DNA from 2 places in the Roseburia sp. OM04-10BH genome. Region 2 is predicted to be linked to the other one. Evidence: a T-box and tRNA genes for the amino acid it is inferred to sense, from the RefSeq annotation. Region 2 holds a T-box; the other holds one or more tRNA genes.
What was found. A T-box is a leader RNA that pairs with one kind of tRNA and senses whether it is charged. The one in region 2 lies ahead of thrS (threonine--tRNA ligase), so its partner is inferred to be a tRNA-Thr.
Positions count from the first base shown of each region.

Region 1: it encodes a tRNA-Thr, which carries the amino acid that the T-box ahead of thrS (threonine--tRNA ligase) is inferred to sense. The anticodon was not compared.

Region 1 covers NZ_QTZI01000004.1:216,732-233,218, forward strand. Annotated here, with positions in the region: gene DXB43_RS06260 (DUF5688 family protein) at 1-214, opposite strand, end outside; gene DXB43_RS06265 (ABC transporter substrate-binding protein) at 376-1,425, opposite strand; gene DXB43_RS06270 (ABC transporter permease) at 1,429-2,208, opposite strand; gene DXB43_RS06275 (ABC transporter permease) at 2,202-3,023, opposite strand; gene potA (spermidine/putrescine ABC transporter ATP-binding protein) at 3,016-4,089, opposite strand; gene DXB43_RS06285 (helix-turn-helix domain-containing protein) at 4,099-4,638, opposite strand; tRNA gene DXB43_RS06290 (tRNA-Thr) at 4,801-4,873, opposite strand; gene DXB43_RS06295 (hypothetical protein) at 5,102-5,542, shown strand; gene DXB43_RS06300 (DHH family phosphoesterase) at 5,569-6,543, shown strand; gene DXB43_RS06305 (hypothetical protein) at 6,550-6,957, shown strand; gene DXB43_RS06310 (ABC transporter permease) at 7,036-7,833, opposite strand; gene DXB43_RS06315 (ABC transporter ATP-binding protein) at 7,826-8,593, opposite strand; gene DXB43_RS06320 (epoxyqueuosine reductase QueH) at 8,711-9,394, shown strand; gene argH (argininosuccinate lyase) at 9,504-10,916, shown strand; gene asd (aspartate-semialdehyde dehydrogenase) at 11,089-12,174, shown strand; gene DXB43_RS06335 (ATP-binding protein) at 12,331-13,692, shown strand; gene DXB43_RS06340 (type IA DNA topoisomerase) at 13,782-16,487, shown strand, end outside.
Region 2 covers NZ_QTZI01000004.1:34,341-50,827, reverse strand. Annotated here, with positions in the region: gene thrS (threonine--tRNA ligase) at 1-1,904, opposite strand, end outside; T-box leader at 1,981-2,183, opposite strand; gene DXB43_RS05450 (SEC-C metal-binding domain-containing protein) at 2,277-2,777, opposite strand; gene DXB43_RS15700 (hypothetical protein) at 2,969-3,271, shown strand; gene rplT (50S ribosomal protein L20) at 3,310-3,666, opposite strand; gene rpmI (50S ribosomal protein L35) at 3,691-3,888, opposite strand; gene infC (translation initiation factor IF-3) at 3,911-4,405, opposite strand; gene DXB43_RS05425 (MutS-related protein) at 4,644-6,284, opposite strand; gene DXB43_RS05420 (hypothetical protein) at 6,297-8,099, opposite strand; gene DXB43_RS05415 (hypothetical protein) at 8,283-8,465, opposite strand; gene DXB43_RS15415 (hypothetical protein) at 8,484-11,453, opposite strand; gene DXB43_RS05405 (AfsR/SARP family transcriptional regulator) at 11,620-12,804, opposite strand; gene DXB43_RS05400 (PHP domain-containing protein) at 12,982-13,854, shown strand; gene DXB43_RS05395 (RNA degradosome polyphosphate kinase) at 14,173-16,368, opposite strand; gene DXB43_RS05390 (Ppx/GppA phosphatase family protein) at 16,381-16,487, opposite strand, start outside.

The DNA of each region.
Region 1 (16,487 bases), 180 kb from region 2:
TAATGTTCTGTATACTTTTCCCAGCCTGATATTCTTTGTAATAATCATTGAGATAAATAGTGGGAGAAATGTTGCAGCCCTTTTGCAGAATAGTGAGTCCATCCAAAGTAACACCATTATTTTTTTGGATTTTATGCAGTTGAATCGTAACATCTGTATCAAACAGAGAATGAATTTGTAACTGGATTTCAGTAAGAAATTGTTGATATGTCATAAAGACCTCCTGGTTAGAAATGGTAAAAATGAATAAATAGAAAAGAAAGTCCATGGATTATTCCAATGGACTTTCAATATATCATCTTGTGTCTTGAATAACAAGAAACGTAATATGAAATTTTTCTAAAAAATTTCTAATCTTTTAGAGACCAGAATATTTTAGTAAGATTTTAATTTCTTCCAGAGATAATCATAAGTTTCTGTAGCCGGGACATCAAGACTGTTAAAAATTTCACAGTTTTCCAAAGTTTCCTGATCAGAAAAAATAGTAGTACTTTCCTGAACCTCTTCATCCAGTTCGTCATAAACAGCGGTGTTTGGTGTAGCATACCAGACATAGTCAAAGTTTTCCATACCGATATCTTCACGACAGAGATAATTTAAAAACTGTTCTGCAGCATCCTTATGCTGGCAGGTTTTGGGAATGAACCAGGAGTCCATCCACATATTGGAACCTTCTTTCGGAACCACATAATCAAGATCATCATTATAATCCTGTGCATAGGCAGCCTCTCCGGAATAAATAAGAGCCATGGCAGCATTTCCGGCAATCATTTCATCGGCAGAAGAATCTACCAGATAGGAGTAGACTAAATCTTTCTGGTCACAAAGCATGGAAAGTGCTTCGTTTAATTCATCTTCATCCGTAGTATTGATGGAATAGTCCAAAAGCCGGAGTGCAGGAACGAAGGTATCGCGGACGGAATTTTCCATGATAATCTGTCCCTTATATTTCGGATTCCAGAGAACATTCCAGCTGTCCATATCAGCTTCATCTACCATGGTTTTATTGTAGAGAATACCCAGTGTGCCGAAGAAATAAGGTAGTGTGTATTTCGTTTCCGGGTCAAAGGCCTTGGAAAATTCCACATAGGTCGGGTCAATGTTTTCGTAAAGTGGAATATTATCATAATCCATTTCTAAGACTTCACCTTCATTGATAAGCTTCTGGATCATATAGTCGGAGGTACAGATTAAATCGTATTTGATGGAACCCGCTTTGTATTTGGTATACATTTCCTCCGGACTTTCATATTCTTCGTATTTGATGGTAATACCGGTTTCTTTTTCAAATTGCTGGATAACATCCGGCTCTATATATTTTCCATAATTTAAAATAACAAGTGCATTTTCATCCTCTTTCTGTCCACAGCCGGAAAGAGTAAGGAGACCAGCAATAAGCATAAATGAAAATAAGAATTTCTTCATTTCCTAAGACCTTCCTTTCGCATCCTTGACACTGCGGTAATTCATAATCAGAAGAAGTACCAGTGCAAGGAAGAATAAAATAGTAGATAGCGCATACATCTCAGGAATAATACCTTTACGCAGCTGGGTATAAATCATGGTGGACAATGTATTGACACCGGCACCCTTGGTAAAATAGGTGATGGAGAAATCGTCTAGGGACATTGTCACGGCCATCAGAAAACCGGAGAATACACCAGGCTTGATATCCGGCCATACAATTTTGAAAAATGCATAAAGTGGTGTTGCACCTAAGTCTCTGGCGGCCTCATAGGTATGGGATGAGGTGTTGGAAAGCTTAGGCAGTACATTTAAAATGACATATGGAATGTCAAAGGTAATATGTGCAATCAATACGGTTGATGTTCCAAGCTCTGTAAAGCGGACAAAAAGCAGCATCAGGGAGATGCCGGTAACAATATCGGCATTCAGAAGTGGAATGTTAGTTGCACCAAGCATAATCTGACGGTTCCTTTTCCGCATGGCACTGATTCCGATTGCTGCCATGGTTCCGATTATTGTAGCAATCACGGAAGATGCAACGGTAATCAGAATCGTGGTATAAAAGGCATTCATAATAGTCGGGTCAGAAACAAGATTGCGGTACCATTCTGTCGTAAATCCGCCCCATTTTACACGGGAGAGGGAGTTGTTGAAGGAAAGTACAATCAGAACTCCAATTGGAAGATACAGAAACAGGAAAATAATTGCAAGATAAATTCTTGATAAACTTTTCTTTACCATACTGCATGCCCTCCTGATTCACCGGCACGATTCATAAATGCCATACTGATTAAAACAAAAATCATAAGTACAATGGAAAGTCCGGAACCTAAATTCCAGTAGGAACCCTGCATGAAGGACTGCTCAATAACATTTCCAATGAGAAGTACTTTACCTCCACCTAAAAGGTCTGAAATAACAAAGGAGGTAAGTGCCGGCACGAATACCATAATAATTCCGCTGACAATTCCAGGCAAAGTAAGCGGCAGAATGATACGGAAGAAGGTGATAAAACTGTTGGCACCTAAATCCCTTGCCGCATCTATGGTTTCTTTGCGGATACGTACTATGGAATTGTAAATCGGCATAATCATAAATGGAAGAAAATCATAAATCATGCCAAATACAACGGCTCCCTGGGTATTTAACATATGAAGCTTCGGAATGCCGAAAATGGAAAGAAATCCATTGATAATTCCATTATTGGAAAGTAACATCTGCCATGCTAAAATACGCAGCATAAAATTCATCCACATTGGCAGGACGAAGATAAATACCACAAAGCTCTGATGCTTGATATGAAGACTATTTAATATCATGGCAAGCGGGTAGGAGAGCAGGAGACAGACAATTGTACATAAGATACCAAGCTTTAAGGAAAGCAGGAGTGCTTTTATATGTACCGGGTCTGCAATTGCAGCAATATTTGCCCAGGTAAAACCACCGTCACTGTTGGTGAATGCGTAATATAATATCATCAGAATCGGAAGTACAGTAAATCCAATAATCCAGACCAGATAAGGTCCGGCTAAAAGTCTTTTTCTGGCATTATGCATCGAGTTCCACCGCCTTTTCGTCACTGGATTCCGGTTTATGCATAATCTGGATATTGAAAGGAATTACCTTCATTCCAACATGGCTTCCGGTTTCGAAATATTTGGTGGTATGAACAAGCCATTCATATCCGCCAGCCATAATTTCGATTTCGTAGTGGACACCCTTGAAGATAACAGAAGTAATATCACCATCCATAAAACCGGTGCCGGCTTCTACAATCTCAATATCTTCCGGGCGGATGACTACGTCTACCGGTTTATTATTACCAAAACCGGTGTCGACACATTCGTGCTTGATGCCTAAGAAGCTGACTAATTTATCCTCAATCATGATACCGTCAATGATATTGCTGTCTCCGATAAAGTCGGCAACGAATGCATTTTCCGGCTCATTATAAATATCTTCCGGAGTACCAATTTGCTGGATATAGCCCTGATTCATGACAGCAATGGTGTCTGACATGGTAAGGGCTTCTTCCTGGTCGTGGGTAACATAGATAAAAGTAATGCCAAGTTCATTTTTCAGACGAATCAGTTCGTACTGCATGTCCTGACGCATTTTTAAATCCAGTGCACCCAAAGGCTCGTCTAAAAGGAGCACCTTTGGTTCATTTACAATGGCACGGGCAATGGCAATACGTTGCTGCTGGCCACCGCTTAAGGAATCAATGCTGCGGTTTTCATAACCGTCTAAGTTTACAAGCTTTAAGGCATATTTGATTTTATCCTGAATATAAGCCTTGCTTTTCTTGCTGATTTTTAACCCAAAAGCAATATTTTCTGCAATGCTCATATGGGTAAAAAGTGCGTATTTCTGGAATACGGTATTTAATTTACGCTCATTTGGCGGAAGAGAAGTAATATCTTTTCCATCAAAAATAATACGTCCGGTGTCCGGTGTCTCAAAACCACCGATAAGACGCAGGGTAGTAGTCTTTCCACAGCCGGAAGGTCCCAGCAGTGTTAAGAATTCGTTTTCCTTTACATAAAGATTTAAGTCATCCAAAATCATATTTCCGTCATAAGTTTTGGTAATATTTTCTAATTGTATTAATTTCTTGCCCATCATAACCTCCTAAAAACTTGGTGGGTTTGTAACCCAGATAAGAACGGCATCTTTCCTGCCGGTATTTTCGATATGGTGCTTTTTATTGGACTTAAGATAAAAAGACTCCCCCTGTCTTGCAGTATAAGTACGGGTACCATATATGATTTTAATGGAGCCCTTAAGTACATAGCCGAATTCTTCTCCCTCATGTGGAAGATAGATGTCTGATGTGCCGCCGGGCTTCAGCGTCAGACGTACCGGTTCCATCATATCTTTCTGGGCACCGGGAACCATCCATTCGATTAAGCTCCTGTGTTCCGCATCTTCTTTTTCAAAATAATCTTCATTTTTAAAGACAAGCTGTGCAGGTTCATCATCTGCAAAAAATTCTGCCGGCGTAGTGCCGAGACACTGGATAATATCTAAAAGTGTACCCACGGAAGGAGATGTAAGATTACGCTCTAACTGGGAGATAAATCCTTTGGATAATTCCAGACGGTCAGCCAGTTCCTGCTGGGTGAGACCGTAGAGAATCCGCAGCTCCTTGATTTTATTTCCAATATCCATTTTGTACTTCCTTTCCATGAAAAGTGATTTTACATAGTTTTTACAAAATGAAGCTAATAATGTATTTGAAGTTTAATAATAATAAACTCACTAAGGAGTATTATGAGAAATTGAAAGAGAAATGTCAATACTATTTTTAGATTATTTTTAGACAACAAAAAAAGCTCCCGAGGGGACTCGAACCCCTGACCTACGCATTACGAATGCGCCGCTCTACCAACTGAGCCACGGAAGCAGAATAATCTGGTTATATGCGAAATAAAATATTTTCCTCAGACAACCCTTTATTTATTAAAATCATACTATAATATTATATATAGAAAAAAATAAATTTGCAATGTTTTTTTGAAAAAAGTTGTTCTTTCAAAGGTTACTTGGTATAATGGGCGTAGATGTGTAAGAACCGGAGAAAGATGAACCGGCTTATGAAAAGGGAAATCATTACAAGGAGGAAGTTTTTTTCATGGAAGTGAAGGAATTTGTTTCAGGGGGAAAGAAAACTGAGGACAGTAAGAAGAATATGAAGAAGAAAATTAACAGCGCAAAGAAAAATTATGCAAAGAAGAACAGTCAGTTTACGATTGCAGAATTAAAGGAAAACAGCGCGCTGATTATGTTATGTGTATTTGTGGTTTTTGCCGTATTGGAAATTGTACTGGGTATACTGGTATGGAAGATTCCGGTAGTGAGCGTATGTATTGTAGTGTTGATTGAAGCGGGACTTGCTGCATGTCTGCATAACCTTCCTGTCTGGCTGCATGGAATTGTTACAGCAGCAGAGATTGTCGTTGGAATAATTTCCGGTAAAGTAATATTTATGCTGATTGGAATTTTATGCTATGGGGCAGCTTTGTTTGCATTGAAATTCCAGAAGGAAAATAATCCGCTTTCTATATTAAAATAAGAAGAAATCATACCAGGAGATAAAACATGGATCCCTTACAATTAGTAGAGTTATTAAGAGGACACAGAACTTATATTCAGACACATAATTTTCCAGATCCGGATGCGATTGCCAGTGCCTTTGGCTTACAGCATTTTTTAAATTACCATGGGATTAAAGCAGATATCTGTTATGATGGTAAGATTGAACGCCTGAGTACAAGAAAGATGTTTGACACATTTCATATTGATATTTTGTCTAAAGAAGATTTGGATGATATGAAGAAAGAGGACTATATTGTTACCGTAGACTCCCAGAAATATAATGCGAATCTGACCGATTTTATCGGGGATGAGGTGGCATGTATTGACCATCATCCGACAGTAATTGCCTGTGAATATGCTTATAAAGATGTGCGCCGTGTAGGAGCCTGTGCCACAATGATTGCAGAGTATTTTTATCTTACCAATACACCAATGAGCCGGGATGTGGCGGCAGCACTGGCATATGGCATCAAGATGGATACGGATGACTTTGTCCGTGGTACAACAAAGCTTGATGTGGATATGTTTGCATACATCTATCCAATGGCAGATGTGGAAGAGTTAAAATCCATGTATGTAAATGTAATGGAGTTTTCTGATTTAAAGGCATATGGTGCGGCAATCGATAATATCCACATTTATGATGATGTGGGATTTGCATCGATTCCGTTTGATTGTCCGGATGCGCTGATTGCAATTATTTCAGATTTTATTTTATCTCTTGATGTAGTTAATATTTCCGTGATTTATGCAATCCGTTCTGACGGCATTAAGTTTTCTGTCCGTAGTGCATTAAATCATGTAGATGCCGGAAGAGTTGTAGCAAAGGCATTAGCAGATTATGGAAATGGTGGCGGACATCCGGCAATGGCTGGCGGTTTCATTCCAAAGAAGAATATGGAAAAGTTGGAACCGGACCGGGATTATAAATTAGAAATGCTGTTCTTAGAGCAGATCAAGGCAGAAGAAGGAAGGTAAGATACCATGGCAGAAAATCAGGTGAAGATAACCTATCATATTTATCTTGAGGCAGAGGATGTATCCCAGTCGAGAATTTTATCCAGTACCTCTTATGTAAAGAACTTATTTAAAAATTGCGGCAATCATTATTTTCAGGGTGTAGATTTTGATGATGAAAGTGATTTGGATGATTTTACCCTGCGTCTCTTTGTGGAGCAGGAAATCTTAGAAGAAGAGTGCAGCGTAGAGGCAGATGCAAAAGACTTTCCGGCAGATATGGCAGAATTCTTGGATAATATAGCCCAGGCACATTCTTTCCTTGATATGGAAGGTGATTTTACCGTGGAATATCAGGGCGAGAAAGTAAGTTTTAAGTTTGCTTCTGAAGCAGGAGCAGATTACTGTGACTTTGAAGAAATCGAAGAAGCATAAAAAGTCATAAGCAATTTCCTGTAAAGTAAGAAAGAGAAAGGCAGTATGAAGAGCAGGTGCAATTCATACCGCCTTTCTTTATTTCCTCTTTAAGCAGAGCTTCTCAAAACTTCCAATCAGCTGATAGAGCAGCATGGCAATGAGACAGAGAATCAGAATCGATAAGATGACCCAGTCTAATTTAAAAACCTGGCTGCCATAAATAATAAGATAGCCTAAGCCTTTTTTCGCTGCAATAAATTCACCGATGATAACACCAACCAGACAAAGACCAATGTTGACTTTCATAATAGAAAGCAGGGTGGGAATACAGCCCGGCAGCATAATCTTAAACATGACATCATTACGGGTGCCGCCTAATGTCTTTATCAGAAGAATCTTTTCTTTATCCATATCACAAAAAGCAGTGTAAAGACTCAGAATAGAGCCAAAGATAGCTACGGACATACCGGTGATGATAATGGTCTTGTAATTGCCGCCCAGCCATACAATCAGCAGTGGAGCCAGCGCGGATTTGGGCAGGGAATTTAAAACCACAAGATAAGGCTCTAAGGTTTCGGATAAGGTTTTGGAAAACCAGAGGATTGCAGCAATCAGTAATGTTAAAATAATAACAAAGAAAAAGCTGCTTAAGGTTTCAAACAGGGTGATTCCAATGTGATAAAGGAGCTTCTGACCGGTAATCATCTGGTAGAAGCAGATGATAAGTCTGGTGGGACTGCTGAAAATAAAGGGGTCGATTTTTCCATATTTCGCACAGAGTTCCCATTGCAATAGAAAGACAACAAGAATCAGGATGCGACAGATTTTTATTTTAAGCTGATGCCTGCGGCATTGCCGTAGGTACATAAGCTGTGCAGAGGATGGGTTATTCATTTTGATTAAATTCCTTCCATATTAAGTTAAAATAGGATTTAAAATGGCTGTCATTCCGTTTCTCTAAAGGCGTAAGACCAGGCTCAAAGGATATGGGTATAATGGAGCGGATTGTGCCCGGCCGGTGGCTTAAGACAATAACACGGTCTCCCATGGAAATTGCTTCGGATAAATCATGGGTTACAAGAATGGCGGTTTTATGTTCCTGCCGCAGAATGGTACCGATGTCATTGCTGACATTAAGGCGGGTCTGATAATCTAATGCCGAGAAGGGTTCATCTAAGAGAAGCAGCTCCGGGCGAAGTACCAGGGTCCGAATCAGGGCAGCCCGCTGCCGCATGCCGCCGGAAAGCTCAGAAGGACGTTTTGCAGCAAAATCGGCAAGTCCATAAGTTTCTAACAGCCGGCTGGCATAAGCAAGATTTTCCGGTGTCATTTTGTGCTGGATTTCCAGCCCTAATTGGACATTGGATGCGATGGTACGCCACTCTAAGAGGTGGTCTTTCTGAAGCATGTATCCCATATTTAAGATATCCTTTGACTGCAGGGGGTGTCCCATGAAGGAAATGCTGCCGCCGGATGGGACAAGAAGACCACAGATAAGGGATAAAAGTGTTGATTTGCCACATCCACTGGGACCTACAATAGCAACAAATTCTCCTTTGGATAAACTAAAACTGATATTGGACAGAGCCTTGGTTTCGCCGTCTTTCGTATGATAAATATAATCTATATTGGACAATTCAAGGATGGAGCACATGGTATTCACCTGATAGAAGTTTATAGGATAATATATGTGAAAAAATGAGATTGGTCACCCGGATTGACAGAAGAAAAGGATAGATTATAATAGGAACAGAATCGACAGAAATTTTGAATGGGAAAGGTAAATGCGATGAAAGAAAATTACCAGAAAATATTAGATGAAACGATTGCCGGATTAGAAGAAAGAGGAGAAGTTCCGAAACTTTTACTTCATAGCTGCTGTGCACCCTGCAGTTCTTATGTATTAGAGTATCTTTCCAACTATTTTTATATTACGGTGTTGTACTATAATCCCAATATTTATCCGGAGGATGAATATTATCACAGAGCAGCGGAGCAGAAACGCTTTATTAAAGAATTTCCGACGAAATATCCTGTCACCTTTGTGGAAGGAAATTTTGAACCGGAGCGTTTTTATGAAACAGTAAAAGGTTATGAAAATATCCGGGAGGGTGGCGAACGGTGTTTCCGCTGCTATGAATTAAGACTGCGGGAAGCGGCAGAGTATGCGAAAAAATTAAATTGTGATTATTTTACGACAACGCTGTCTATCAGTCCCATGAAGAATGCTGCAAAGTTAAATGAGATTGGAGGAAGGCTGGCTGAAGAATATGGCATTCCCTATTTATATTCGGATTTTAAGAAACGGGATGGCTATAAGCGTTCTACCGTAATTTCGGCAGAGTATGGCATGTACCGGCAGGATTATTGTGGCTGTGTATTTTCGAAGCGGGAGCGGGAAGAACAGAAAAGAGAACGTGCGGCGCAGGAAAGTGAGCAGACAGTACAGGAGTGATTTCTTCTGGTTGTCATTTTATGAAAAATAAGGTATACTTTCAGAAGTTAGTTATGGATTTTTGTTTAGAATAAGTACGGACATCCGTATGGAAAGAGAGGATAAAAGAGTGGCACAGTTATGGGGTGGACGCTTTACCAAAGAGACAGACAAGCTCGTTTACAATTTTAATGCGTCTATATCATTTGATCAGAAATTCTATAAACAGGATATGGAAGGCAGCATTGCGCATGTGAAAATGCTTGGAAAACAGGGCATTTTAACAGAGAAAGAAATGCAGGATATTGTAGACTGTTTAAAAGAAATCTTAAAAGAAGTAGAAGAAGGAAAGCTTATTATTACCGATGAATACGAAGACATTCACAGCTTTGTAGAGGCAAAGCTCATTGACCGTCTGGGAGATACCGGTAAGAAATTACATACCGGACGAAGCAGAAATGACCAGGTTGCACTGGACATGCGTCTTTATACCAGACAGGAAGTATTGCATACTGACAAGCTGGTAAAAGAACTTCTTGAGACCATTCTTAAGATTATGGAAGAAAATACCGAGACGATTATGCCGGGATTTACCCATCTTCAGAAAGCACAGCCGATTACACTGGCACATCATATGGGAGCTTATTTTGAGATGTTCCGCCGTGACAGACTACGCCTGCAGGATATTTTTAAGAGAATGAATTACTGTCCGTTAGGTTCCGGTGCCCTGGCAGGAACTACTTATCCATTAGACCGTGAATATACTGCAGAATTACTTGGTTTCTATGGACCAACCTTAAACAGTATGGATGGCGTATCAGACCGTGACTACTTAATCGAATTTTTATCTGCATTATCAACGATTATGATGCATTTAAGCCGTTTCTCAGAAGAAGTTATCATCTGGAATTCCAATGAATATCAGTTTGTAGAGATTGACGATGCATACAGCACCGGAAGCAGCATTATGCCACAGAAGAAAAATCCGGATATTGCAGAATTGGTACGTGGAAAGACCGGAAGAGTGTATGGTGCACTGATGTCATTGCTTACTACAATGAAGGGAATTCCCCTTGCGTATAATAAAGATATGCAGGAAGACAAGGAGCTTTCCTTTGATGCCATGGATACTGCAAAAGGCTGTCTGGCACTCTTTAACGGTATGCTCGCAACTATGAAATTCAATAAAGAAAAAATGCATGACAGTGCCAACAAGGGATTTACCAATGCGACAGATGCAGCAGATTATCTGGTAAATCATGGCGTTCCTTTCCGTGATGCCCACGGTATTGTAGGAAGAATCGTGCTTTATTGTCTGGATAAGAAGATTGCCATTGATGATATGTCATTGGATGAGTTAAAGGCAATCTGTCCGGTATTTGAAGAAGATATCTATGAAGCAATTTCCATGGAAACCTGTGTTAATAAACGTCTGACTGTTGGTGCGCCTGGTAAAGACGCAATGGAAAAAGTCATTGCATTGCATAAGGAATATCTGTCAAAGGACTGGCAGGATGAGTTGAATCTGCCGGAAGAGGCGTAGAAAATAAGTAGCTTATTTTAAAAAATTGGTACATATGTATAAGAAAAATGCAATTCACTTAGTAATTTTTGATAAATTGTGAATTGCATTTTTTGTATAAATAGGATAGTATATTTATCAGAAAGACAACTGTTCGCGATAGACGAACATAAAAACGTGAGGAGAAAAAGAAATGAGCAGCAAATTAAAAGTCGGTATTTTAGGTGGAACAGGAATGGTAGGTCAGAGATTTATCTCTCTTCTGGAGAATCATCCATGGTTTGAGGTAACTACAATTGCAGCAAGCCCAAGAAGTGCAGGAAAGACCTATGCAGAAGCAGTTGGAGATCGTTGGAAAATGGATACTCCAATGCCGGAAGCCGTTAAAAATATTGTAGTAAAGAATGTTAATGAAGTAGAAAATGTTGCAGCAGAAGTTGATTTCGTATTCAGTGCTGTAGATATGACTAAAGATGAAATTAAAGCAATTGAAGAAGCATATGCTAAGACAGAGACTCCTGTTGTTTCGAACAACAGTGCACACAGATGGACACCGGATGTTCCTATGGTAGTACCTGAAATCAATCCGGAACATATGAAAGTAATCGAATTCCAGCGCAAGAGACTGGGAACCAAGAGAGGATTTGTTGCAGTAAAACCAAACTGCTCCATCCAGAGTTATGCTCCTGTTCTTACAGCATGGAAAGAGTTTGAACCATATGAAGTAGTAGCAACTACCTATCAGGCAATTTCCGGTGCCGGAAAAACCTTTAAGGACTGGCCGGAAATGGTTGGAAATATTATCCCATACATCGGTGGAGAGGAAGAAAAATCCGAAAAAGAGCCACTTCGTATCTGGGGTGAAATCAAAGATGGTGTCATTGTACCTGCTACATCACCGGTTATTACCTGCCAGTGTATCCGTGTTCCGGTATTAAACGGACATACAGCAGCTGTATTTGTTAAGTTCAAAAAGAACCCTACAAAAGAGCAGTTAATCGAAAAATTAGTAAACTTCAAGGGTGTTCCACAGGAATTAAATCTTCCAAGTGCACCAAAGCAGTTTATCCAGTACTTAGAAGAAGACAACAGACCACAGGTTTCTATGGATGTTAACTATGAAAACGGTATGGGAATCAGTGTTGGACGTCTTCGTGAGGACACCGTATATGATTGGAAATTCGTAGGATTATCCCACAATACCGTACGTGGTGCGGCTGGTGGAGCTGTTCTTTGTGCAGAACTTTTAAAAGCACAGGGTTACATTACCGCAAAATAAGCAGCAAAATATGTAACAAAATGAAGATAGAAAAGTCATATTGCAGGAAAGCAGTATGGCTTTTTTATCGTTTTGGCGTTGATAGAAAAATTAAAATGTGATATTATTTTTGTTAGAGTGACTTCTTAGAATTAGAAATTTTGGAGGATATTACCAATGATGATTCAGACATCCGAATTAAAAAAATTAGAAGAGGTATATGGACAGTCCGGCAATCAGATTGTTCTTTTATATGGAAGAGATAACTGCCAGAAAGAGCAGTTGATAAAAGAATTCTGTAAGGAGAAAAAGTTTTTTTACTATCGCGCCAGACAGGCATCCGAAAGGGAACAGGTTTTGCAGATGGGGCAGGAAGTGGAAACAAAATACGGAATTCGTCTGACACGCTATAGTTATGATGAATTCTTTAACCGCATCAAGAGTGGAGACCCGACCAAGCTTGTGGTTGTTATTGATGAATTCCAGTATATTGCCAGAAAAGATGTTGGCTTTATGAACAGCATTCTGAAACTGAAAGCAAAGAAATTATATCCGGGTCCTGTTATGATTATTCTGACCAGCTCTTCACTGGTATGGGTAGAGGAAGACTGCAGAGAAAAATATGGTGAATACTTAAAGAAGGTAGACGCAGCCATCCGCATGGAGGATGCGACATTTCTTGATGTGGTTCGACATTTCCCGGAATATGGAACCAGTCAGGCAGTGCAGGTCTATGGAATTATTGGAGGTGTGCCGGGTTATCTTACACGCTGGAATTCCAAAAAGAGTATTAAGGAAAATGTCTGTCGGCATATTTTGTCTCCGGATGGCTTCCTGTTCCATGAGGCAGAAAATTATATCAGCATTGAATTAAGAGAACTTTCTGTATATAATACAATACTTGCAGCATTGGCTTCGGGAAATAATAAGCTGAATGACCTTTTTTTAAAGACAGGCTTCTCCAGAGCAAAAATCAGTGTCTACATGAAGAATCTGATGGCATTTGATGTGGTAGAAAAGGTGGTTTCCTTTGATACTGGTGGCTGGGAGAATACGAAAAAGGGTGTTTACCGCATTGCCAATACTTATGTGAATTTCTGGTTCCGTTTTGTCTATCCACATTTATCGGACTTATATATGATGGCACCGGAAGAATTTTATGATACTTATATTGAAAAGGATTTAGATGACTATATGAACCGTTATTTTGTCAAGGTCTGCCGGGAATATCTGACTTTATTAAATCGTATTGGTAAACTTCCGATTGACATTCACCGGATTGGAACCTGGGTTGGAAAGAAGGGCAATATCGATATTGTCGCCCAGAACAGTGTCCGTGAGAGCATTGTCGGAATCTGTAACTGGTCAGAGCCTTATATGACCCGCTCGTCAGGTGAAGCATTGCTTGATAATCTGAAACAGGCAAAAATTTCCGCAAAATATCTTTATATGTTTTCCGCACAGGAATTTGCAGAGGATTTAAAACAGATGGCAGAAGAAGATAAAAGATTTGTCCTGATCGATATGAAGGAATTATAAAGTGCCGGAAAGCTAAAAATGACAGTAAAGTCAAATGATTGAAAAAGACAAAATAATAGAAATGGCACAGAAATTGGAGGAAATAACGGTTGGGTAAGTCGTTAATTATCACGGAGAAACCAAGTGTTGCCCGGGAATTTGCACGAATTCTTGGCGTATCCGGCAGAAATGACGGATATATCGAAGACAATCATTATGCCATTACCTGGTGTGTTGGCCATCTGGTGGAAATGGTATATCCGGAAGAATATGATATAAAATATAAGAAGTGGAAGTTAGAAGATCTTCCATTTCTTCCAAAAGATTATAAATATAATGTTATACCATCTGTAAGCAAACAGTATGACATCGTACATAAGCTCTTACACAGGGAAGATATTGATACCGTTTACTGGGCAGGCGATGCCGGAAAAGAAGGACAGACCATTGAAGAGAATATCCGGCGGTTCGGTGGAGTCCGTGAAGGTATGAAAGAGCTGCGGGTATGGATAGATTCGCAGACGGAGGAAGAAATTAAAAGAGGAATTGCTGAAGCAAGACCAATGGCGGATTATGATAATCTTGCTAATTCCGGGATTATGCGTACCATTGAAGACTATGCCATGGGAATTAATTTTTCCCGTGTCATGTCTGTAAAATATGGAAATCTTTTAAATGATGCTGCAGGAACCAAGTCCTATACTGCAATTGCAGTTGGCCGTGTCATGACCTGTGTACTTGGCATGGTTGTAATCCGGGAGCGGGAAATCCGTAATTTTGTAGAGACACCATTTTACCGGGTAGTGGGGAATTTTTTTGATGCAGAGATAGAAGGCGAATGGAAAGCAGTAGAAGGTTCTTCTTATTATGCGTCTCCGTTGCTCTATAAAGAGAATGGATTCAAAGAAAAAATACATGCAGAAAAGTTAATTGAAGATTTAACTAATAAAACAGCGGTTGTAAAAACAGTAGATAAAGGAATTACAAAGAAACGTGCACCGCTTTTATTTAACCTGGCGGAGCTGCAGGCAGAGTGCTCGAAAAGGTTTAAAATCAGCCCGGACGAGACGCTGCAGGTAGCACAGGACTTATATGAAAGAAAGCTGACTACTTATCCGAGAACAGATGCAAGAGTATTATCTTCTGCCGTTGCAAAAGAAATCAGTAAGAATATCAGAGGACTCCGTTCCTTTGATCCGGTTGCTCCTTTTGCACAAAATATTATGGAGCATGGTTTATATAAAAATATCGGAAAGAGCAGTTATACCGATGATAGTAAGATTACAGACCATTATGCTATTATTCCAACCGGACAGGTCAATGAATATAAGTCGCTGACGGAATTGCAGAAGCGGGTCTATGAACTGATCGTGCGGCGTTTCTTAAGTATTTTCTATCCGCCGGCACAGTATCAGACGGTAAAGCTGACCATCGGAATTGAAAAGGAATCTTTCTTTGCCGGGGCAAAAGTATTAAAGGTTCCCGGATATCTTGAAATTGCCGGAAGACCGGATACCAAAGAAAAGCGGGAAAAGGAAGATGGCGACGGAGAAGAAAACAATCCGAAGAACAGCGCAGCATTACTAAAACTTGCAGATAGTCTCAAAGAAGGAGATACCGCAGAAGTAAAAGAATTTCTGGTAAAAGAGGGAAAGACTTCTCCACCAAAGCGTTATACTTCAGGTTCCATGGTGCTTGCCATGGAAAATGCGGGACAGTTAATCGAGGAAGAGGAATTAAGAGAACAGATTAAAGGCTCCGGAATTGGAACCTCTGCTACAAGGGCAGAAATCATCAAGAAGCTGGTGCGTATCGGCTACCTTGCTTTGAATAAGAAAACACAGGTGCTGACGCCGGAAGCCTTAGGCGAGATGGTTTATGAAGTGGTGAATATGACTGTTCCGGCACTTTTGAATCCCAAGATGACCGCTTCCTGGGAAAAGGGCTTGGATGGCATTACCCAGGGAACGGTTCCGATGGAAGATTACCGGGAGAAGTTAGAGGAATTTATCCGGAAAGAAACAGTTTCCATGATAAATGAGAATCTCACCAGCCAGATTGCCGGGCAGATCCGGCCATTGGCTGGCAGCAATGCCAAAGATATGAAGGCAAAGGTTAAAATCGGAGCAACCTGTCCGGTCTGTGGCGGCGAGATTGAGACTACACCTTTTGGTTATGGCTGCTCAAATTATAATAAAGATGGCAGTGGCTGCCGTTTTGCTATTGGTGCCATCGCCGGAAGAGAGCTTAACGATGAAGAAGTAAAGCAGTTATTAAGCGAAGGCAGAACCGGAGTCTTAAAAGGATTTACTTCGAAGAATAAGAAGAAGTTTTCTGCCTGCCTTGTGATGACAAAGGATGAAGAAGGGAAACCGAATATAACCTTTGATTTTTCACAGAATGAGCCGGAGACCATAGAGGGCGTAAGTTGTCCGTTGTGTGGCGGAGCAATAGAAATAAAGCCATTTGGTTATGGCTGTGCCAATTATAAAGCGGAAGATGAGGCTGGCTGCCGGTTTGCCATTGGCAAAATAGCCGGGAAAGATTTAAACACCGCCCAGGTGAAGGAGCTTCTGACCAATGGAAGAACCGGAACGATTCGTGGATTTACTTCAAAGAATAAGAAGAAATTTGATGCCTGCCTGATGCTTGGAGAAGATGAGAATGGAAAGAAAGTCCTGAAATTTGATTTTGAGCATGTGGAAGCAAAGAAGGTAAAAGATGTAAAATGTCCACTGTGTCAGGGTGATATTGTGCAGACACCATTTGGCTATGGCTGTGCCAATTATGACAGAAACAAAGAGGATAGCTGCCGT
Region 2 (16,487 bases):
ATTGCATCAATGAATTCTCCTAAAGGTTTTACACCTTCATCTCCTGCAAAACGGCTTCTTACGGATACGGTTCCGTCCTCTGCCTCCTGCTGACCAACTACCAGCATGTACGGCAGCTTATCCAGTCTTGCTTCACGAATCTTGAATCCGATTTTCTCAGAACGGTTATCAACCGTTACATCTACATCATGAGCTGCTAATTCTTTTCTTACCTGCTCTGCATAGTCTGCATATTTTTCAGAAATCGGCAATACTCTTACCTGTTCCGGGCAAAGCCAGGTTGGGAATTTTCCTGCATAATGTTCAATCAGCCATGCAAGGGTACGCTCATAACATCCCATGGATGTACGATGGATAATCCAAGGAAGTACTTTCTCACCCTTCTCATCGATATAGTACATGCCAAACTTCTCTGCACTTGCACAGTCAAGCTGGATGGTAACCATGGTATCTTCTTTTCCATATACATTCTTTGCCTGAATATCAATCTTTGGTCCGTAGAATGCAGCTTCCCCATCTGCTTCTGTATACTTGATGCCATTCTTATCCATAACATCACGCAGATACTGCTGGGTACTGTTCCAATATGCTTCGTCGCCCAGATATTTTTCTTTGTTGTTCGGATCCCATTTGGACAGACGGTAAGTAACATCTCCATCGATACCAAGTGTAGTCATTACATAATGGCAAAGCTCAGTACATCTGGTAAGTTCTTCTTCCGCCTGTTCCGGGCAAAGAATAATATGTGCCTCTGTAATAGTAAACTGTCTGACACGGGTAAGTCCATGCATCTCTCCGGAGTCCTCATTCCGGAACAATGTAGAAGTCTCTGACATCCGATATGGCAGATCTCTGTAAGAGTGCTGTTCATTCATGTATACATAATACTGGAATGGACAGGTCATCGGACGCAGTGCCATTGTCTCTTTGTCGTCGCTGTCCTTATTTAAAATGAACATTCCATCCATGTAGTGATCCCAGTGTCCGGAAATCTTATAGAGGTCACTCTTTGCCATCAGCGGAGTTCTGGTACGTACATAACCCCACTCTTTATCCTCTAAGTCTTCTATCCAACGCTGCAGTTTCATAATCATCTTGGTTCCCTTTGGTGTAAATAAAGGAAGTCCCTGTCCGATAACATCAACAGTGGTAAATAATCCCATTTCACGACCAAGTTTGTTATGGTCACGGCGTTTGGCATCTTCTAATTTCTCTAAGTATTCTTTTAACTCTTCCTTCTTATTAAAAGCAGTACCATAAATTCTCTGTAATCTTGCTTTGTCAGAATTACCTCTCCAATATGCCATGGAAGATGATGTCAGCTTAAATGCCTTTACGCCCTTGGTTGTCATCAGATGTGGGCCAGCACATAAATCTACGAAGCCGCCCTGGTCATAGAAAGAAATTTCTTCTCCCTCTGGTAATTCTTCAATCAGCTCTACTTTGTATGGCTCATTACGTTCCTGCATGAATTTGATTGCTTCCTCTCTTGGAAGTGTGAATCGTTTTAATTCATGACCTTCCTTGATAATCTTCTTCATCTCTGCTTCCAGATTATCGAGGTCTTCTCTTGAAAATGGAGCATGATCAAAATCATAATAGAATCCATCTTCAATTGCCGGTCCGATCGTAATCTTTGCATCCGGGAATAATTTCTTTACCGCCTGAGCCAGCACATGGGATGCAGTATGGCGGATTACCTTTAATCCTTCTTCATCACTTGCTGTTATAATATTTAAATTGCAGTCCTTGTCAAGAACGGTTCGTAAATCCACCACTTCTCCGTCTACTTCACCGGCGCATGCAACTCTTGCAAGGCCTTCGCTGATATCTGCTGCAATATCATAGACTGATTTCGCTTCACTGTACTCTTTTACTGAGCCATCTTTTAATGTGATTTTCATGTTCAAGTCTCCTTTTCTTATTATATTAGTATTAATAACTGCAAAGTAAAAAATCCCTGATGCATAAAATTTATGCATCAGGGACGATACTCTATCGTGGTTCCACCCTGCTTGCTGTACTTATCGTACAACCGCTCATTCTGATGATAACGGAATCACCGGACCGGATTGGGGTCACTCAGAGCTGGTCTTCACATTACACTCCATCAGAATACTCTCACCAGATGTATTCCTCTCTTTGACTTCCTGTCATGCTACTCGTCTCTTCTTTGTTTTGTCCTTTTGACAAAAGCTATTGTATACTCTTTTTTCTGCTATGTAAAGAGTTTTTCTGTGAAATATTTTCCAAATGTTTTCCAAAATATTTTATTCTTATCTTCCGCAGCAGAATTTATATTTCTTTCCACTTCCACAAGGACACGGATCATTTCTTCCGACTTTCTTTCCAACTACAACAGTGCCGGATTTCTTCTGCTCTAAATAAAGCTTTCTCTTGGTATCTGCATCAAAAATTTCATCCCACTGTGGTAATTCATAGAGCCAGTCAGCTTTGGCATCTACCATGTTCTTGTATAATTTTTCTTTATCGAATGCAAGGCTTACCTTGGTATCCTCTTCCATAGTATCAATTGGGTTTGGTGTTACCAGGCTGTCATTGATTCCATCTAAGAATCCAGTCATATCCATAATGCTGAGGTCGTATTTCTCTGCCAGCTCTTTTACAGTTCCTTCTACCTTCTCATCCGGGTTTGTTAAAAGTTTCTCATATACGCCCTTCTCTAACATAAAATATCTCTGCCAGAACTTCTGTAATTTTCCTCTATCTGCCTGCTGATCATAAGCAATCTTCTGCCATTCTTCTAATAATGCCATTGTTCATATCCATCCTTTAATCCATATTTAGTCGTATAACGCTTGTTTCAGTATAGCATATTTTGTGCTTTTTTCAAGTATTTATCCTCTGCAACTTTACATTTTCTGATTGACTATCCGCTGTCAAATGTTAAAATAATATATATTGCTTTTTTCTAAAAACAGGTCATCAAAGAAAGTTGAGGTCATATATGAAAAAGACAAAACAGATTCTTGCAATTATCGGTGTTGTACTCTTAGTTGCCCTCTATGTTTCCACTCTTGTTTTTGCATTGATTGGAAGCGATTTTGCCACAAACTGTCTTAAGGCTTCCATCTATGCCACTGTGGTTGTCCCGGTTCTCATCTGGGCTTATACCATGGTATACCGCTTACTTAAGAATCATTACTCTTTAAGAGAAGATTTGGATTCCATCAAAAAAGAAGCTTCCGGGCAGGATGCTTCCGCAAAAACTTCAAATGAACCAAACATCAAAAAAGAGGATTGCGAATAACCACAATCCTCTTTTATAACTTGTCCACTTCTTTAAAACTAAGCAAGTTTTGTTTTTGCAAGCTCTGCTAATGTTGCAAATCCTTCTGCATCATTTACAGCCATCTCAGCTAACATTTTACGGTTCATATCAACACCAGCTAATTTTAAACCATACATAAATTTGCTGTAAGATAATCCATTCATTCTTGCTGCTGCGTTAATACGGGCAATCCATAACTGTCTGAACTGTCTCTTTCTCTGTTTTCTTCCTGCATAAGAACTTGTTAAGGCTCTCATGACAGACTGTTTTGCTACTCTATACTGTTTGGAGCGTGCTCCTCTGTAACCTTTAGCTAATTTTAATGTTCTATTATGTTTCTTTTTAGCGTTTAAGCCGCCTTTAATTCTTGCCATGTTCTATTCCTCCTTAACCAATTCTTATAAATATGGTAAAATCTTCTTCATATTCTTAACATTTGTTGCATCTGTCATTGCAGGTTTTCTAAGATTTCTCTTAGTCTTAGTTGTTTTCTTTGTTAAGATATGTCTCTTATAAGCCTTGTTTCTCTTTAATTTTCCTGTTCCTGTTAATTTGAAACGTTTTGCTGCTGCTCTGCTTGTTTTCTGTTTTGGCATAATTTATTCCTCCTTAAAATCATTATCTTTTCTCTGCCAGCACCATACCCATGCTTCTGCCTTCCAGCTTTGGTGCTTTCTCCACTACTGCAATATCTGCAAGTGCTTCTGCAAAATCATCCAGAATATGTTTGCTTGCCTGTACATGTGCCATTTCTCTACCACGGAAACGAAGTGTAACTTTTACTTTATTTCCTTTGGAAATGAACTTTCTTGCGGCATTCATTTTGGTATTCAAATCATTGGTATCGATATTTGGAGAAAGACGAACTTCTTTTAATTCAACCGTTTTCTGTTTCTTACGTGCTTCCTTCTCTTTTCTTGCAAGCTCATATCTGTATTTACCGTAATCGATAATCTTACATACAGGTGGCTTTGCTCCAGGAGCAATCTTTACTAAATCAAGTTCTGCTTCCTGTGCCAGCTTATATGCTTCTCTTGCTGACATGATACCTAACTGTTCACCATCCGCACCAATCAGGCGGACTTCCTTATCTCTGATTTGTTCATTGATCATTAACTCGCTAATGGTCGTACACCTCCAAAATTAAATTCACCACAGCTTTGCCAGACAACTTTCCGTTTATTTCCGCAAAAAAAGTGGATAGACAGACTATCCACTTCAAAATGATTCGCTCATTGCATACTCATTATAAACACTTAGTCACTTGATTGTGCTAAGGTGAGAGTGGATACTCTACTTTCTTCAACTTGCTTATAGTACCATATGTCATTTCGTTCGTCAAGCATTATTTTTACCGATATTCGCTTCTGATATTTTCCGCCCTCTCAATAATCGTTTCCGGGAACCCGGTAAAGGAAAGCAGGCGGATTGCATTCTGGGAATTTGCCGGTCCCTTCTGCAATTTATAATCAAATACAATATCCGCTTCTCCAAACTCTTCGGAAAAATGATAATTGTCATAACCAATTTTTTCAAGCTCCGTCAATTCCTTATCATGGGATGCCACAATTGCAATGCAGTTATGATGTGCCAGATATTCCATGATTGCTTTTGAAGCTGCAATACGCTCCTGGGTATTGGTTCCTCTTAAGATTTCATCAATAACACAGATAACCAGTTCATCCTCCGACAAAGCATCCAGGATACGTTTTAAATATTTAATCTCTTTAATAAAATAACTGTCACCGGATAAAATATCGTCTCTTACCGCCATGGAAGTAATCATTTTTGCATGAGGCAGGTGCATTCTTTTTGCGGTGCAGGTATGAATGCTCTGTGCCAGTATCACATTAACAGCTATGGTCTTGATAAAGGTTGACTTACCGGAAGCATTGGAGCCTGTGATAATGCAGTTATGCTGAAGTTCCATAGAATTGGTCACTGCTCCATGAAGCAGCGGATGATAAATTTCTTCCATCTCAAGCTGCTTTGCTTCCTCATATTCCGGTACTGTCACAAGAGGCAGACTCTTTCGGAAAGAGCCTGTGCTGACCGCTGCATCCAGTTCTCCTACCACCCGGTAAATCTTAAGATAAGCATCCTGGTTATCCATAAACTGATTCAATACTTTCATATAAGTAAGGATATGCCACTGGGTTACTCCCAGCAGGAAATCCTGCAGCATTTCAAACACATCTCCCATGGCATTTCTGCTCTGGATATTTAGCAGAAATGCCTTCTTATCCATTTTGGCAAATACCGGAAGCAGTGGTGCCAGTTCCTCACATATTTTGTCTTTCCGGTATTCCTGCTCCAGTTCTCGTGCTACCGTAATCAGGTATGCCGCCGTTCCCATCATATGAATCTCCTGGTCAAACTTCAGACGGACCGTAAAGATATACACCGACAAATTCACAAGAAATACTACCACCAAAGCTGACAGAGCATATATATTATGAAATACGACTGCCGCCACAACAACTACCACCAGCAATATCCGGAGCATCTGATAAACCCAGAGATTTGAAATTGCAAAATCCTCTACTGTCTGGATAAAGGATGGAATATAGTAAGCCTCGTCTCTCTTTCCAAGCTTTGACAAAGTTTCTTCCAAATGATAGCGTTTTTCATCATCTGCTTCACAAAAAGCTATTCTTTTTTCTAAAAGCTCCTCTTCTTCCTTCGTCTGCTTCGCATAATGAAGCTTTGCATATAAAATTTCTTCTCCCATGGTGGAATCACAGTTGTTGATTCTCTGGTACACATCATCCATATTAAGGTCATTCCATGTGACCTCATCCACCTGCTGTGTTCCACCCACAGTATCCAGATAATTTCTTATCAGTTCTCTTTTAAATTCCTTTTTCTCAGGTTCTTTTCCATATTTTTCTTTCAGTGTCCGTTTGCAGCGGTTCTTCCAACTTTCTTTTGTCTTAATTGCTGAATAAGTAAATCCTGCAATCATAATTACTACAAGGATTGCTGCTTCCATTTCTTCGCCTTCCTACTGCATGATCCCAATGGTATCTATCCAGTAAATATTATCTTTATCCATAATTCCATTTACAGTAACGGTATCTCCCGCATGCAGGAAAATCAATTGTTCATTATCAGAAAACTTCTGCCAGTATACCATACCGTCGTCTCCTGCCAGATAAACATAGGTCTCTCCTGCAATCTCAACATACTGCATTTCACTGATTACAAAACTTCTTGTCTCTGTCTCACCTTCCGGAATTGTTTTTCCTTTGGCTGCTGTCTGTGCATTACCTGCAGTGCTGTTGCTGTCCCCGGAAGAATTTTCTGCCTCTTCCGGATTCCCAGTGTTTTCTGTACCATCACTGCCTGTCATCTTACGATACTTTGCAAAGCACTCATCGAGACTGGCTGCTGTTGTTACCATATTATAAGATTCTACATTTACCATGCCATAAAGTTTCACTATGCCGCTGGCATCTTTTAATACCATGATATAAGTCGGCTGACCGTCTACATTAATCAAAGACGGGAAAGATGCACGGTATCCTTTCTCCTGCACTTCTCCTTCTGCAGCAGCCATTGCAGAGCTTTCATCTGCTCCTGCAATACTGTAATAATGTGCTTCTGAAGTCCGCTCATTTACCAGTATAAACCCGATATTAGAGGCATCATCATTGACAGAAGTAACTCCGGTATAAATCCAGATATCCCCGTCTTTGGCAACATAGCCGAAGTTTGCTTCGTAAGATTCCTCATCTCCGTCTTCATCCTCTACTACCGTTTCCGTACATTTCTTACAGCCTTTTTTGCCGAAGATGCTGTTCATAAATCCATTAGATAATTCTCCATACCAGTTATACTGTTCCACCAGAAGATCCCCGTCAAAGACGTCATCCATCCAGTTCGGCACTTCTGATGCATCATAATACTGACAGTCTCCGCTGATTGGGTCACAGCTGATTGCACCCTCAACAGTTTCTCCACCAAATAAACCGATGGTGTATTTGTATACACTGGCAATATAGTATGGGTTTCCATCTTCGTCCACTTCAAAATGAAGATTTCCGAAAAGTTTATCCGGGTAATTCATACGGATATGCCTTCTTAAATCCTTGCCAAAGTAAGCAGACGGAACATAAATCATTCCTTCCTTTACCGGAACATACTGCGCCTTCTGTCCTACCGGATCAACAGTTATATAACCTGGAACACCATTTTCCTTATTTCCCATATATTTAAAGAAGCCGGCATACTCTAATGCAGATACTTTCGCTGGTGCCCCCTGATAATCAATCTGTGTGTAGTCTTCCGATACATTATACTGGCTCACCACTTCTGAAAGGCTTCCGATTTCACGATTACCCAGCAGCACTGCACTGTCCGTATCCATTAACGCAATCTTTGATACAGAAGATGCTGTATTGATATCGCTGTTAAAATCACTGTCTTCGATGGTCAGGATATCTGCATATGCTTGTGCATGGAACATTTTGCTGCCATAAAATAAAAGAAGCAGGAACAGAATTCCGATTACTCCAACTGCTGCAAAAATACCGTTTACCGGCTTTTCCAGCTTTCCTGCTGACTTACCTTCCGCCTTCCTGGCTGCCGATACCAACGCACCTATTATTCCTAACGGGAATAATATAACGCCTAATACAAACAGCCATAAACCTCTGGAATGAATATTCAGTGCCGGAAGCAGGAGATAATACATCACTGCTATCCATAAAATATAAATAACCGGAAGCACAATGGACAACCCCTTTACATGAGGCAGCTTTACCTGCATTGTTTCAAACTCCATTTTCTTCTTTTTCTTTGCCATACCTAATCTCCCTTTTCTTCTTTGCAATTATTATTGTATTATTTAATTAATACAATAACTCAATTTCAAAATAATGTCAAGTGAAAGCTTTCTTCAAATGGCTGGCAACTAAAAACAGCAGGACGACAAAATGTATTTTCATTTTCTATCGTCCTGCCTGCAATACTTATTTATATTATTTTTTTAAGCTCTTGCTGCTTTGCTATCACGCTTTTTATTCTGGATAACCATACATGCTACTGCAGCTGCGGTAACAGCCAGTGCCAGAATTCCCATTGGAAGATCTTTCTCACAGTCTCTCAAGAAAAACAGCACTGCCATAGCAATTACATATATAACAGCAATGATTCCATCTACTATTTTCATACTTTCTGCCTCCTGCCTTTATGCATTTCTCTTCTGACGAAGTACTGCCCTTACTACATTATATCCTGCAAATACAATCGTAAGAATCATCATAATCCAATGGATGATACAGTTATCTTCTCCCGCCGGATTTGCTGCCAGAGGAACTGCTTCATCTTCTAATGCAGTTACTTCCTGTTTTGCATTATCGTCCGTTACATTCGCCAGCGGAACCTCTTCATCTTCTAATACCACCGGTTCTTCTGCATCCTGTGGCTGCTGTGCTGCCTGCTGCTGTCTGACTGGTGTCTGTGCCACCTGGGTCTGTGTAACCGGAGTCTGTGCCTGGATTACCGGTGTCTGTACGGCTGTCTCCGGCTGTGTATTGTTATCTGCCGGAGTTACCGCTGTTTCTGATGATGCTGGCTGGGCTGGATTTGCCGGCTGTGCCGGTTCCGTTGATTCTGCCGGCTGGGTTGGTTCGGTTGGCTCGGTCGGCTCAGTTGGCTCGGTCGGCTCAGTCGGTTCGGTTGGCTCAGTCGGTTCGGTTGGCTCAGTCGGCTCAGTCGGCTCAGTCGGCTGGGTTGGTTCGGTTGGTCCAGTCGGTCCAGTCGGTCCAACTGGCTCGGTCGGCTCAGTTTCTTTCTCCTTTTCATCAAAAGAAGCATACACTACGGTACTATCATTTAAATCTGCAACATTTACTTTACTGCCATCTTCTAAAGTCCAGCCGGTAAATTCATAGGTTGTTGTCTCTGTCTCTGCCTTTACAGGATCTGTTACAGAAACTTCCGTTCCCTTTACTTCACGTACTTCCTGATATACATTTCCGTCTACCATAAAAGTAACGGTATAACTGTTATCAACAATTTCTCCATCAATATGCCAGGAATTCGGATTAATCATCCGGTACCATTCGATGCGGTAGAATCTTGCATCATCCCCTGCAATGCCGCTGTTCGCTGCATATGCATCTAAAACAGATGCAAGTGTTACCGGCATCTTTCCATCATAATTCTTTTCTGCATCAAAAGAGGCTGGTGCAGTAAAACCAGACATATCCGTTGTCACTTTCAGCTGATTTAAAGAAACTGCTGCTCTTCCTATATAGTCATAATTTGCTGTTGCATCACCAACTGTTCCTTCCGGACGGACAGTTCCTGCTTTCCGGATGTAGAACTCTGCCTTCTGTGTAAATGTATCTGCTACTTTTACATATACGTTATAACCCTCTGTATTGCGGAAAAGTTTTGTATATGTTGTCACTACACCTGCATTTTCATCCTCTAAGATGAATCCTTGGATTACGCTTTCCTCTGTGATTGCATAATCTGCTGCTTCTTCTAATACAGCCGGGTCTAAAATACAGTTTCCACTTAACAGCAGCAGTTTTCCATTTCCATATTTGGCATATACTTTTGCACGAATCTTACTGATTCCAAAGCTTACATTTACAGTTCCACTATAGTTACCGGTAAAGGTTACGGTTGCCAGAGCAGTTCCCTCTTCTACATTATCTTTGTAATTACCAACAATATAATCAGTTCCTGCTGTTAATACTTTTCCATTATAAGTTACGGTCACATCTTCTTCACTGAGTGTTACTGCTTTTCCGGTATAATATTTTTCCTTTGCAGCTGCAATCACGCTGTCATTTTCCACTTCTTTCGGAAGAATGGTATAGGTTGTATTTACCGTTCCTTTATAGTTACCGATTCCGGTAATTGCTGCTGATGCCTCTCCTGCATTTGGATTACTTCCACTGTATATTACAGTATAATCTTTTCCTTCTACTAATGTTTTGTCTCCATCCTTTACCACAACTGCAACTGTGTTTCCAGTATACTCAGTATCCTTTGCAGTTACCATTTCATTCGTCAACGTTTTCTGCCGGATAGTAAAGGTTGCTTCATTACTGTCTGCGGATTCAAATTTCTTTGCACTGGCTGTTGCAATTACCGTATAAGTTCCTGCATCCACCGGTGCTTTGCTTAATTTATTTCCTGCCTCATCAAAATAAGTATACGTGATGGAAATGCTTGGATTCTTCTCAATTCCCCAGCTGTATGCATTCGCATCACAGCTTAAGTTTTTCTCATCATTACTGCCATTATATTCAAAATCACTGGCTGTAAGATTTGCATACAATGCTTTTAAATAGGTTCTTACCGGTACAATAAATACAGTCTCTTTATAGTTCTCTGCTGCATTTCCTTCCGGCACAAATACTACATGATGGTCTACATCTTCAAAGATTGCAGTTCCAGTAGTATTAAACCACAGTGTCTCATCCGGGCTCTGCCACTCAAAATGGCCTTCCAGTTCCTGGTTCTCATCATTGACCGCTACTGCCATTCCGCCATTCAGATGGGACTCTCTCAGTTTTCCGGACATATGATTGATTGTTGCAGATGGTTTTTCCTTAATTACTGCCTCTGCCTTATTTACAGTTACCGTATAAGTCCTGCTTCCTGCCTCATATACATCTGTTGCCGGTGTTGTAATCGTATAAGTATAAGTTCCTGCATTTAAAATCTCTTTGTCACAGGTTCCAACAATACCACTCTTTGGACCATCCTTTACAAAGTTCTTTGCATTCAGTGTCTGGACTTTTCCGTTATAAGTCAGATTTGAAATGCTCTCTTCAAATACCGGAGTTCTCTTACTGATTTTAATAGTATATTTTTCTGTTTTCCATTGAAAGAGATAATTCTTATACTTGCACTTCAAGGTAACTGTTCCTGTCTTATCCGCAGTTACAGATACCTCTTTCTTATTTGTATTTTTTAATGTTACCTTATCTTTTCCACTGGTAACACTCCATTTGGTTTCGTAAGCAATCCATGCAGAACACTCGATTTTCTTCGTATCCTGCAGCTGCATCGTAATTGTATTATCCTTTTCGGCAGCTTTTACTGTCATCCCGGTTATTCCGGATAAGGACAATACCATCAATGCTGCCATTACAAAAGCTGTAATTCTTTTTCCCAACATTTTGGCTACTCTCATGTTTTTTCTCCTTTTATTCATTTTATCCATTTCCTGTTGATTTATGAATTGTATAACTAATCATAGCCTACTCCATGTTATAAAAAGCGTTACATTTTTCTATTTTTTCTTTATTCTTCCGAATTGTACTTAAATCTTCCTGTTTGTATTGTATTTCTCCTCGTATCTACTCGTCTGTTCCATTCACCAATACTTTATGATATTTCACATATTTCTTTCCAGCCGTCCGTTCCATGTTGTCATTGATTCTTTCTATCACAAGTCCGCAATTTTCTTCTTCAATACCTATTAAAAGTATCAGATACTGGTTTGTGCTGTATCTGGTATACAGGTCACCGCTGCGCAGGGAGTTTTTCAATGCCTGCTCCAGTTCTGCCCGGATGTATTCGAAATGAACACCGCCTTCTGAAGCATACCCCTTCCCATCGGTAATGGTGCTCATAAGAAGCCACGCGCTCTTTCCCGTACGCTGCAAAACCCGTTTTGCAAAGCGGTAATTTTCAATGAAAACAGGATACGAACAGTAAAATGCTCCTTCCTCTCTCTCTTCTTCCAGCTTCTCCTGTATTGCCTGAATATGAGTGGCATCATCCTCCGTAACACAGCTGCTAATTCGTTTTAATTGTTCCAGCATAGACTTTGAAGGCTCACTGCCAAGCTCTGCCAGCAGCATTTCTTCTGTCTTATGATATAATGCCACCGCCTCTTTGGAACGCTTCATGGCAATCAATGCCTCCATCTGGTATACCTGCCAGTCATCCAGTGGATAAAGAACCGCTGCTTTTTCTGCTATCTCATATAATTTCTGATACTCCTGCTCATCCCGGTAAATTCCGCACAGTCTCTTTACACAGGACATATATAATTTCCGGTATTTCGTTGCCCAGAAAATTACCCATTCCGATGCTCCCAGTGCCGGCAAAAATTCTCCACGGTACAGCCTGACTGCTTCCTCTAATTCTGTTTTTCCAAAATCTTCCGCCTGTTTCAATGCATGCTCTGCCTTCTCTTCAAAAGAAATGCAATCACAATGATACGGAATTTCCGGTGTCCAGTAATAAACTCCCTTTCGGCTTATAATATAATCGCTCTCCGGCAGTCCCTGCTCCTTAAGCAGTTTCCGCACCCGGAAAAGAATTGCCCGGAAACTGTTGGATGGGTTTGCGACCTCCTCATTTTCCCATAGTCTTCCCACCAGTTCTTCCCTTGTTACCCCTTCTGTACCCGCATGCAGAATAATCTGAAGCAGCCGGTTCGTCTTTGTCGTTGATTTCCGGTCTATGATAAAGGAATGATTTCCATATTGCATTCGAAATGTTCCAAGCATACTTACTTCTAAAATTTTTTTCATGCTTCCTGCCCCCCTGCAGATTATTTTTCCTAATTGCAGTATAAAGGACTTTGTTTTTATACGCAAAAGATTTTTCTCATTTCTTCCGGATTGTCAAAACGAAAGATTACTCTTATAATCATATTCATAAATAATTCTAAAAAATAATTGTTTCGAGCTGTTAGAAAGGATTATACCATGGAAACAGGATTTATTGATTTACATGTACATTCAACCTGCTCTGACGGAACTTTTACTCCATCTGAGCTGGTTCATGAAGCCAGACGTCATTCGATATATGCCTTTGCCCTTACTGACCACGACTGTATCGATGGTATTAGAGAAGCGCAGGAAGAAACCTTGCGGCTTAACTCCCCGGATGCACCGGAAGTCATTGCCGGTGTTGAACTCTCCTGTGAACTGGATGACCGTGAAATCCATATGGTCGGGCTATATATTAACCCGGACGATAAAGTATTTAATGATAAATTAAATGCATTCCGTTCTTCCCGCACAGACCGCAACCGCCTGATGGTTGATAAACTGCAGCAGGAGGCACACTTTGCCATTGATTATGACAGTCTTATCAGAGAATTTCCGGATGCAGTCATTACAAGGGCACATATTGCAAGATACCTTGTAAATCATGGTCTTGCCAAAGATATGAATGCAGTATTCAGTAAATATATCGGGGATGACTGTCCTTATTATGTAGACCGTCATAAAATCACTCCGCAGGAAGGTATTTCCCTGATTCATCATGCCGGTGGTCTTGCCATTTTAGCCCATCCGGTACTCTATCGCATGAATGCAGACCGATTGGACACTCTGGTTCAGACACTGGTAGAAGAAAGCCATTTAGATGGTATTGAAGCCGTCTATTCCAGCTACCAGCTTGGTGACGAACAGAACATCAAGAAGCTTGCGCAAAAATATCATCTGCTTATTTCCGGTGGCTCTGACTTCCACGGAAGTAACAAACCTTATATTTCCATGGGAAACGGAACGAGACATATGCCGATTCCTTATTATATTTTATCAGATATTAAAAATGCGCTGCATTGCAGATAGCTTACTACTCATGTACACCAAGAGGGACTGTCATTTTACAATTTCTGTAAAACAACAGTCCCTCTTTATAGATACTTTCTATTTTTTGTCTTTCACCTCGTCTAATGCATTTCGAAAGATTCGTTCAAATTCATTTTCGGAACATTTTTTCCGGCTGGATTCATCCGAATACCCTCTATTCTGCTGTCTTGCCTGCTCGTGAACGAGCAAAACAACCGGAACCTTAAAATAACCGTCATATCCGTATGCGACAATCCCCTCCCTGGAGCTTTATTTCAATGGTTTCATATTATATATCGGCAAAAGTGTCTGATTTCTTTAGTCCTCTACCGGTTCTGCCGGAATAAAAATACGGTCTTTTACCACATCCGCAGGCTTTGGTGCTGCTTCTTCTGCTTCCCTGCAGAACTGCAGCTGTGAATTCACCAGCACCTTTCCACGTTTGTCAACCTTTTCATAGGTGCCATCCTTCTGAAGGAGATGTGCTTTCGTATTATCTGCCAGTTCCACATCCAGAATATGCATTACTTTATGCTTTAACTCTTCATTTTCTACAGGGAAAATAATCTCTACACGGCGGTCTAAGTTACGCGGCATCCAGTCAGCACTTCCCATGTAAATTTCATCCTGTCCATCATTATAGAAATAGAAAATTCTGCTGTGCTCCAAGAAATTTCCTACAATGGAACGCACTCTGATATTTTCACTGATCTTTGGAATACCTACCTTCAGGCAGCAGATTCCACGTACCACCAGATCAATCTGCACTCCCGCTGCTGATGCTTCATACAAAGCTGCAATAATATCACGGTCACAAAGAGAATTCATCTTGGCAACAATTTTGGCTGTCTTTCCCGCCCTGGCGTATTTTGTTTCACGCTCAATTAATTTCAAGAAACGCTTCCGCAGCCAGATTGGTGCTACCACCAGCCGGTTCCAGGACAGCGGTTCAGAATAACCAGATAACATATTAAATACTGCTGTTGCATCTTCACCGATTGCTTCCGAACAGGTAAAGATACCACAGTCTGTGTACAGCTTTGCAGTGGAATCGTTATAGTTTCCGGTTCCAAGATGTACATAACGGCAGATGCCTTCTTCTTCTCTTCTTACGACCAGTGCAATCTTGCTGTGGGTCTTTAAGCCCACCAGACCATAGATGACATGGCAGCCTGCTTTCTCTAATTTTTTTGCCCAGACAATGTTATTTTCCTCATCGAAACGGGCTTTTAATTCTACCAGAACAGATACCTGTTTGCCATTTTCTGCTGCCTGTGCCAGTGATGCAATAATCGGCGAATTGCCACTGACACGGTAAAGTGTCTGTTTGATTGCCAGTACATCCGGATCTTTGGCTGCCTGACGGATAAATTCGACTACCGGATCAAAGGTCTGGTATGGATGATGCAGTAAAATATCACCTTTTTTAATTGCATCAAAGATACTCTCTCCCTGCTGGATCTGTGGCACCGGCTGTGGCGTATATGGTTTGTAACGTAAATCATCACAGCCTTCCAGTCCATACATCTTCATCAGGTAAGTCAAATCAATCGGTCCATTGATTTTAAAGATATCATCCTCTGACTCTACCCGAAGTTCATCCTTTAAAAATGCCAGCAGACGCTTATCAATGCCATATTCCACTTCCAGCCGGATAACTTCGCCCCACTGCCGTTTCTTTAAGGATTTTTCAATTTCTTTCAGTAAATCCTCTGCTTCGTCCTCATCAAAGGAAAGGTCCGCATTACGCATAATACGATACGGATAAGCACAGACCACTTTATGGCCTAAGAACAATTTGGAAATATTCTTCTCAATAATCTGCTCCAACAGGATAAAGGATTTCTCGCCTTCCTTTACGGATGGAATCGGAATCAGCCTTGGTAATACAGATGGCACCTGAACGGTTGCATATTCATAAATGGATCCGCCCTTCTTCCCCTCTGCCTTAAGCTTCTTCTCTTCTGCTTTGCCAAGGAGGTCATCCTTCTTCGGATTTTCTTCCAGTAAAGCTACAATGTTTAATGTCTTATTGCGAATCAACGGAAATGGTCTGGATGCATCCACTGCCATCGGTGTCAGTACCGGATATATATTTTCTTCAAAATAACGGTCTACATATTCTGCCTGAAAATTTTCCAAATCTTCATAGGCATCTACAATATAGATTCCTCTTGCATTCAATAGCGGAATCAGGGAACGGTTATAAGTAGAATACTGCAGTTCTACCAATTCCCTGGTATCATGATTAATGGCTGCTAACTGTTCAGACGCTGTCATACCGGCAATATCTGTTTTCTTATAGCCCGCATGTACCATATCCTTTAAAGAAGCCACACGTACCATGAAAAATTCGTCCAGATTTGAAGAAGTAATGCTGACAAATTTTAACCGCTCCAGCAGCGGAATGGATTTGTCTCTTGCTTCATTCAATACTCTGCCATTAAATTTAATCCAGCTCAACTCACGGTTTTCATAATATTCCGGATTCGTATATTCTTTTAATTTTTCCATTCGCATACTCTCCTAACTATAGACCTTTTTCACTTTAATCACCGGTTTCATACTGAATACTTCTTCAAAGAAGGACGCCTTGGACTCAAACAGTCCCTTTTCCAAAGTCACATCATCTT